One region of the Acidovorax sp. M2(2025) genome, then DNA from elsewhere that is predicted to be linked to it. Evidence: predicted binding sites of a transcription regulator. Region 1 holds the regulator's gene; the other holds the start of a gene.
What was found. The regulator FliA, encoded in region 1, starts transcription of late flagellar genes. The targets are predictions, from matches to a motif close to CTAAAGTTTNNNNNNNNNNNGCCGNTA.
Positions count from the first base shown of each region.

Region 2: a site for FliA is predicted at 2,042-2,068, ahead of ACOYR3_RS21830 (FlxA-like family protein). Genes of this name have one in related genera too.

Region 1 covers NZ_CP186262.1:934,120-937,526, forward strand. The annotation lists gene flgA (flagellar basal body P-ring formation chaperone FlgA) at 1-45, shown strand, start outside; gene flgM (flagellar biosynthesis anti-sigma factor FlgM) at 139-465, shown strand; gene ACOYR3_RS04345 (hypothetical protein) at 590-964, shown strand; gene ACOYR3_RS04350 (RNA polymerase sigma factor FliA) at 1,147-1,863, opposite strand; gene ACOYR3_RS04355 (hypothetical protein) at 2,030-2,824, opposite strand; gene flhF (flagellar biosynthesis protein FlhF) at 2,817-3,407, opposite strand, start outside.
Region 2 covers NZ_CP186262.1:4,751,394-4,754,800, forward strand. The annotation lists gene ACOYR3_RS21815 (MFS transporter) at 1-872, shown strand, start outside; gene ACOYR3_RS21820 (YdeI/OmpD-associated family protein) at 883-1,500, opposite strand; gene ACOYR3_RS21825 (sigma factor) at 1,565-1,969, opposite strand; gene ACOYR3_RS21830 (FlxA-like family protein) at 2,076-2,429, shown strand; partial or broken gene ACOYR3_RS21835 (ClpP family protease) at 2,585-2,967, shown strand; gene ACOYR3_RS21840 (Gfo/Idh/MocA family oxidoreductase) at 3,055-3,407, opposite strand, start outside.

The sequences.
Region 1 (3,407 bases):
AGTGGAACTGTCAATGAGAATGGAACAGTTGTCGTGGCTTTGTGATGACGCTGCGGCAAGAAATGACTAAAGTCCGGGCGAAAAGGGTCGAAAACATTGCTACTGTGCCCCACATCACACGGGGTGGTGGAGAGAGCGATGAAGATTGGTCAAAAACCGGAACTCCCGGGCGCCTTGGCGCAGACGGGGCTTGCCAAGCAAGCCAAAAGTCCGCCCAGCGCTGCTGAAGGAGCTGCCAAGGACGCTGCGGTGGCCGCAGCGTCTCCCGCCGGTGTGCCCGTGACGGTGTCCCTGGCCGCCCGTGCGCTGGACCAGACCCAGCGCTCCACCGCCGATTTCGACGCCAGCAAGGTCAAGGCCGTGCGCACCGCGATTGAAAAGGGCACGTTCTCGGTGGACGCCGAGGCCATTGCCGACAAGCTGCTGTCCAACGCCCAGGAAATCCTGTCCCGCTCGCGCGGCTGATGCCCGGCCTCCCTGTTTTCGCCTTCGCCTCCCGCCTCCTTCCTCTCGCCTCCCGCTTCATCTCTCTTCGCTTCCTCCTCCCTTTCGGCTTGGCAGGCAGGCGCCCTTCAACGCACAATGGGCCATGTCGCTGGAAGAATCCCTCCTGGCTGTTGAGCAGCTGATCGAAAAAGTCTCCGCCGCGCTCCTGGCGGCAGATCCCCAGTCCCTGGAACAGAACAGCGCCGCCCTGCGCGACGCAGCCGCCCGGTTTGCGCAAGCCGTGGAGCAGTCGGGGCAACGGGGCCGCCCGCTGCCGGCGCCGCTGCAAAAGCGCATGGACGGCATCCGCAACATGCTGGCCGTCCACCGCGAAAGCCTGGCGCGGCTGTCCGCCAACGCCGACTGGCAGGTCGCCGGCCTGGTTCCGCAAGCTGGTGCGCCGGCCACGTATGGCGACGGACGGGGCGCACCCGTCGGCAAGCCGGGCGTGGCCCGCATCTACAAGTCGGCGGGCTGACCCAGGGCATCAAAAAAGATAGCGGCCAGTGCAAGGCCCGCGGGCATTGCAGAGGTAAAACCGCCTGAATGCCTTGCGGGGAAAGTGCAAGCAGCTATTGATTTGATAGTGCTTCCCGCTGAAGAGGAAGCCGGCGCCGCCGCTGCGGGCGGGCGGTGGGCGGGCAGCAGGGCGCGCGGCCGTCAGTGCGCGCGCATCTTGGCGCGCAGGCGCGCGATGGACTGGCTGTGTAGCTGGCACACCCGCGACTCGGTGACGCCCAGCACGGCGGCGATTTCCTTGAGGTTCATGTCGTGCTCGTAGTACATGCCCATGATGTGCTGTTCCCGTTCGGGCAGCGTCTTGATGGCATTGACGAGCGACATCTTCAGCCGTTGGTCGCGCAGCAGCTCCATGGGGTCGGCATCGCTGTCGGCCACGTGGCGGTCGAGAAAGCCTTCCTCGTCCTCGTTGCCGTGCGTCATGTCTTCCAGGTACACGAGCTGCGTGCCGCGCACCTTGCCCAGCAGGTTCTGGTACTCGGCCAGGCCCATGCCCATCTCGGCCGCGATCTCCGACTCCAGCGGGCTGCGCCCGAGCTTTTGCTCCAGGCGTTGCACGGCGTGCTCGATGTCCTTCTGGCTCTTGCGCGAGCTGCGGCTCATCCAGTCGCCCTCGCGCAGCTCGTCAAGCATGGCGCCGCGGATGCGCTGCGTGGCGAAGGTTTCGAACTGCACGCCCTGCGCCGCCTCGTAGCGCGACAGGGCATCGGCCAGGCCGATCATGCCGACCTGGATCAGGTCGTCCAGCTCCACATTGGGCGGCAGCTTGGCGATCATGTGGTGTGCAATGCGCCGCACCAGCGGCACATGCTGGCGGATCATCGCGTCACGATCAAGCTGGCCTTTGGCGGTGTACATACAAAGCGTGTTATGCACGTTGAGAGCGTGGTTGCGAGAAGTGCGCGGTGGCGGGGGAGCGGCGATGCGGTTGGGGGCGTACGCGGACCCGGGCAGCGCACTGCGGTGGCTGGGCACCGGCCTCGGGGGTCAACGCGGGTACGTACAGGGGCATCACACGCTCTCGTCAGTGGCTCCGGGCAAACGGGGCCGGCAAGCCTGCCAGGTTGCCCGGGGGCAGCGCAGTCAGCGACTCATTGATAGTGCCCGCATTCTCCAGCAGTTGCAAGGCCAGGCGCTGAAGGTCTTGCGGGCTTTGCGTGGCGATGGTGGTCGTGCGCACGGGGCCGCCCAGGTGGCGTCCGGCGCAGTCCTGCAGCGTCAGCAGCGCGTGCTGCGCCCGGCGCCGTTCGGCCGCAGCGCTGCCGCGCAGCAGGGCGGCCACCATGCAGGGCAGGCCGGTGTGCACCGCAATCTGCTTGAGGCTCTTGTAGCTGGCGAGCACGCCGGCCGAGCCTTCGCCCATCACCACCAGGGGCACGGTGGCGGTGTGGGTCAGCAGCGGGCCCAGCGTGGCGGCGGGCGCGTGCAGCACCAGGATGCCGTAGGTTCTGAAATACGGCAGCAGTCCGGCCAGCGGGGCCGTCTCCTCGCGGCTGGCGACGCGGGCGAGGCGCAGCAGGCCTTTGCCCGCCGGGATCACGGCCAGCGACGAGGCCATGGCGCCCATGTTCAGGTCGGCGCCCTCGTTCCAGGGCGCCTGTTGCAGCAGGTGCAGCAGGCCGGGGCTGTCGTCGGACTCCTGCGCCGTGCCGTCCAGCACCACCACCGGGTAACCCAGGCGCTGCAGGCTCGCGCAGATCTGCCACAGGGTTTCCAGGCCGGCGGGGTCGCCCTGGCTGGCAACCGCCACCACCCGCAGTTCGGCCTGCGGGGTGAAGCTGTGCAGGCCGGCCGCCTGGTGAAAGCCGATATCAAGCATCGACCAGCCCCCGTTCGGCCAGGCTCTCGGGCGCGTGCGAGAAGAAGAAGTTCAGGTCGGTGGCCTTGGGGTCGAAGGCCGACTTGGCCGGCGCGCGCATGGAGGTGCTGATGAGCTTGTGCGCGTCGGCGCGCTCCCAGTCTTCCGGCACGCGCTGGCCGTTGGTCACGCCGCGCAGCACCATCTGGTGGCGGATCAGCGCGTCGATGGCGGGGCCCAGCTTCACGGCCTCGTCCACCTTGGAGAGGATGGCCTGCTGCGAGCCGTCGGTCTTGAACGCGGTGAGCACGTCGTCCAGTGTGTCGCCGTGGCAGCCGGCGTTGAGCACCAGCAGGCGGTTGACGTGCGGCAGGTCCAGCACGTCCAGCATGTCGCGCTTGCGCGGATCGCGCGGGGCCACGCCCGTGGTGTCGATGAGCACCATCTTCTTGCCGCTGAGCAGGCCCAGCAAGTCCTGCAGCGCCGCGCGGTCGTGCGCCAGGTGCGCCACGATGCCCAGCATGCGGCCGTAGGTGCGCAGCTGCTCGTGCGCGCCCACGCGGTAGGTGTCCAGGGTGATCAGGCCCACGCTGCCCGGGCCGTG
Region 2 (3,407 bases), 1.1 Mb from region 1:
CCGGCATCGTGCTCACGGCGCGGCTGCTGGACCGCGTGGGCAAGGGCGTGCGCGGCGCGCCGCGCGACGCGCTGGTGGCCGACATCGCACCGCCCGAAGTGCGCGGCGCGGCCTTTGGCCTGCGACAGTCGCTGGACACGGTGGGTGCCTTCCTCGGCCCGCTGCTGGCCGTGGGGCTGATGCTGTGGTGGGCCAACGACTTTCGCGCCGTGTTCTGGGTGGCGGTGATCCCGGGCCTGCTGGCGGTGGCGCTGCTGCTGTGGGGCGTGCGCGAGCCCGAGCGCGCCGCCGGGGCGCCGCGCACCAACCCCATCCGCCGCGCCAACCTGCGGCGCCTGGGCGGCGCGTACTGGTGGGTGGTGGGGCTGGGTGCCGTGTTCACGCTGGCCCGCTTCAGCGAGGCCTTCCTGGTGCTGCGGGCGCAGCAAAGCGGCATCGCCGTGGCCCTGGTGCCGCTGGTCATGGTGGCCATGAACCTGGTGTACGCCGCCTCGGCCTACCCGTTCGGCAAGCTGTCCGACCGCATGCCCCACGCCGCACTGCTGGCATGGGGCCTGGTGGTGCTCATCGCGGCCGACCTGGTGCTGGCGGTGAACGGCCACTGGACCACGGTGCTGGCCGGCGTGGCGCTGTGGGGCGTGCACATGGGGATGACGCAGGGCCTGCTGGCCACCATGGTGGCGGACACGGCCCCCGCCGACCTGCGCGGCACGGCCTACGGCTTTTTCAACCTGGTCAGCGGCGTGGCCATGCTGGTGGCCAGCGTGGTGGCGGGGCTGCTGTGGGACCGACTGGGCGCGTCCTTCACGTTCTATGCCGGGGCGGGCTTCAGCGTGCTGGCGCTGCTGGGGCTGTGGGCGAGGAAGTCTTGACGGACCGCGCTCATGCGGCAGCAGAGCCCTTCGCCGGAGGGCGTTTCGCCCACAGATCGATGCGCTGGCCTGCCGCACAGGCGGCGAGCAGCTCCGCAAACCGCGCCTCCCGGGTGGCGTCCCGCTTGGCAGACAGGACCCAGTGCAGCATGCTCTTGCGGTAGCTGGGCGGCGTGGATTCCTGAAAGAAGCGCCACGCGGCCTTGTTGCGCTGGAAAGCGCGCTGCAGGGGCGCCGGCAGCTCGACCGCAGCCAGCTGTTCATGCGAGTAGATGACCGACTTGCGGGCCTGGCGGTGCGCAAAGGCCGCCAGCCCCGCAGGCGTCATGCGGCCCGCTGCCTGCAACTGCTCCACCTTGGCGATGTTGACCGCGCTCCAGATCGAGGAAGGCTTGCGCGGAGTGAAGCGGATCGAGTACGTGTGCTCGTCGATGCGCCGCCGCACGCCGTCGATCCAGCCGAAGCACAGGGCTTCATCCACCGATTCCGACCAGCCCATGCTCGGGCAGCCCGAACCGACTTTGTGAAAGCCCACCAGCAGCTCCTGCGCGCTGGCCGCGTGGCGCTCCAGCCACCGGCGGAAGGCTTGCGGAGTGGCAAAGAAGGTGGGCGGGGTCTGCTGGGTCATGGTGGTGCTGCAAGCCTGCGGTTGTCTTGCGTTTTCCGGCCGGCCGCAACTGCGGGTGCGCCGGTCAGCCCACCACCGCGTCGTGCGCTTGCTCGGCGCGGGGCCCCAGCGGCAGCACGCAAAGCGCCACCCCTTCGAGCGTGAGCACCAGCCCCAGTTGCCCGCCCACCTGCACCACACCACCCACCATGGCCGTTGCGCGCGCGGCATGCGGCGCGTGTTGCACGGAGCGGGGCGCCGCCCGCGCACTGACGGGCGGCTGGCGCAGCAGCCGGTCGATGGCCCGGTTGCGCACCACCGTCAGCCGCCAGGCCTGCGCCGCATTGGGCGCCGGGGTCCGGGCCCCCTGCGCACGCACGTACGCGTCCTGCACAGCGTCCTCGGCCGGGCCCAGCAGGAGCGTGGCGGCGCGCAGCAGGGTGCCGCGGCGGGCATTCACCAGCGCCATCCGGTGTTCCTCGTTCTGCATCGGGGCATGGTGCCACAGGCGGGAGCCGGCCGCACGTCGACAGGGGATGACCCGCAGGGAGCAACGGGGCCAGTCAACTTTCCCCGCGCCGTGCCGATAACCATGCATGCAAATTGCCAGCACGACATCCACCACCGGCCAGATTTCTTCCTCCAGCGGCAGCAGCGACATCGCCAGGCTGCAAAAGCAGCTGCGCGAGCTGACCGAGGAACTCAAGGGCGTGGCCAGCTCCGACATGGATGCCAAGGCCAAGCAACAGAAGGCCAAGGTGCTGCAGGCCCAGATCCAGATGGTGCAAGCCCAGATTACGGCGATACAGCGCGCGCAACAGCAAGAGCAGCAACGGGCCCAGGCGGCAAAGGCCGAAGGCGCGGCGGCCAGCGCTGCGCAGCAGCAGAAGGCCTCGTCGGCGAAGCATCAACCCGCTGGGCTGGGCAGCAACGTCGATACCTACGCCTGACCTGCGCCCACCGGGGTGGACGGCCGCACGGCGCTGCCGTCCATTGCGCCGGGGCAGCGCGTGGCGGTGGGCTGGCGGGAGAGCGCTGTCACGCGCGGCGCGGCTCGTTCGTCATGGCAGTCCTGTCACTCTCTTCTGCAAGGCCTTGCCGTCTTATGGACACGCCAGACAACCCCGCGCGCCCTTCCGGGCCCAGCCCCAGCACCGAACCCCGCACCTCGTACCTGGAAGAAAAAACCTTCAAGGCCCGCACCCTGTTGGTCTTCGGCACCATCACCGACACCCCGGCCGCCGATGTGGGGCGGCGGCTGATTGCGCCAGCGGCGGGGCCGGCGGCCCGGCCAGCGACATCGCCATCCAGGCCCGCGAGATCGTGAAGGCGCGCGAGCGCATTGCGCGCAACATCGCCCGCCAGACGGGCAAGCCGCTGGAGGTGGTACTGGCCGACATCGAGCGCGACCGCTGGCTGTCGGCCGAAGAGGCGGTGGACTACGGGCTGGTGTCGCGCATCATCGAGCACAAGGCGCAGCTGCGATGAGGATGTGACGCCCGCGATTTTCAACTACAAAATTGATAGCTGCCAGCGCTTGCTGGATAAGCGCTAGCAGCCAATTTTGCTTGAATTTCAGCAGTTCAGCTGCTGCTCCAGCTGGTGCAGCACCTGGTAGCACGGCAGCACCTGCGCCACGCTGGCGTTGGGCTCGCGGCCTTCGCGGATGGCGGCGAAGAACTCGCGGTCCTGCAGCTCGATGCCGTTCATCGACACATCCACCTTGCTCACGTCGATCTTCTCTTCCTTGCCATTCACCAGGTCGTCGTAGCGCGCGATGTACGTGGCCGTGTCGCCGATGTAGCGGAAGAAGGTGCCCAGCGGGCCGTCGTTGTTGAAGCTCAAGGAGAGCGTGCAGATGGCGCCGTTGGCGGCCTTCAGCTGGATGCTCATGTCCATGGCGATGCCCAGGTCCTTGTGGATGGGGC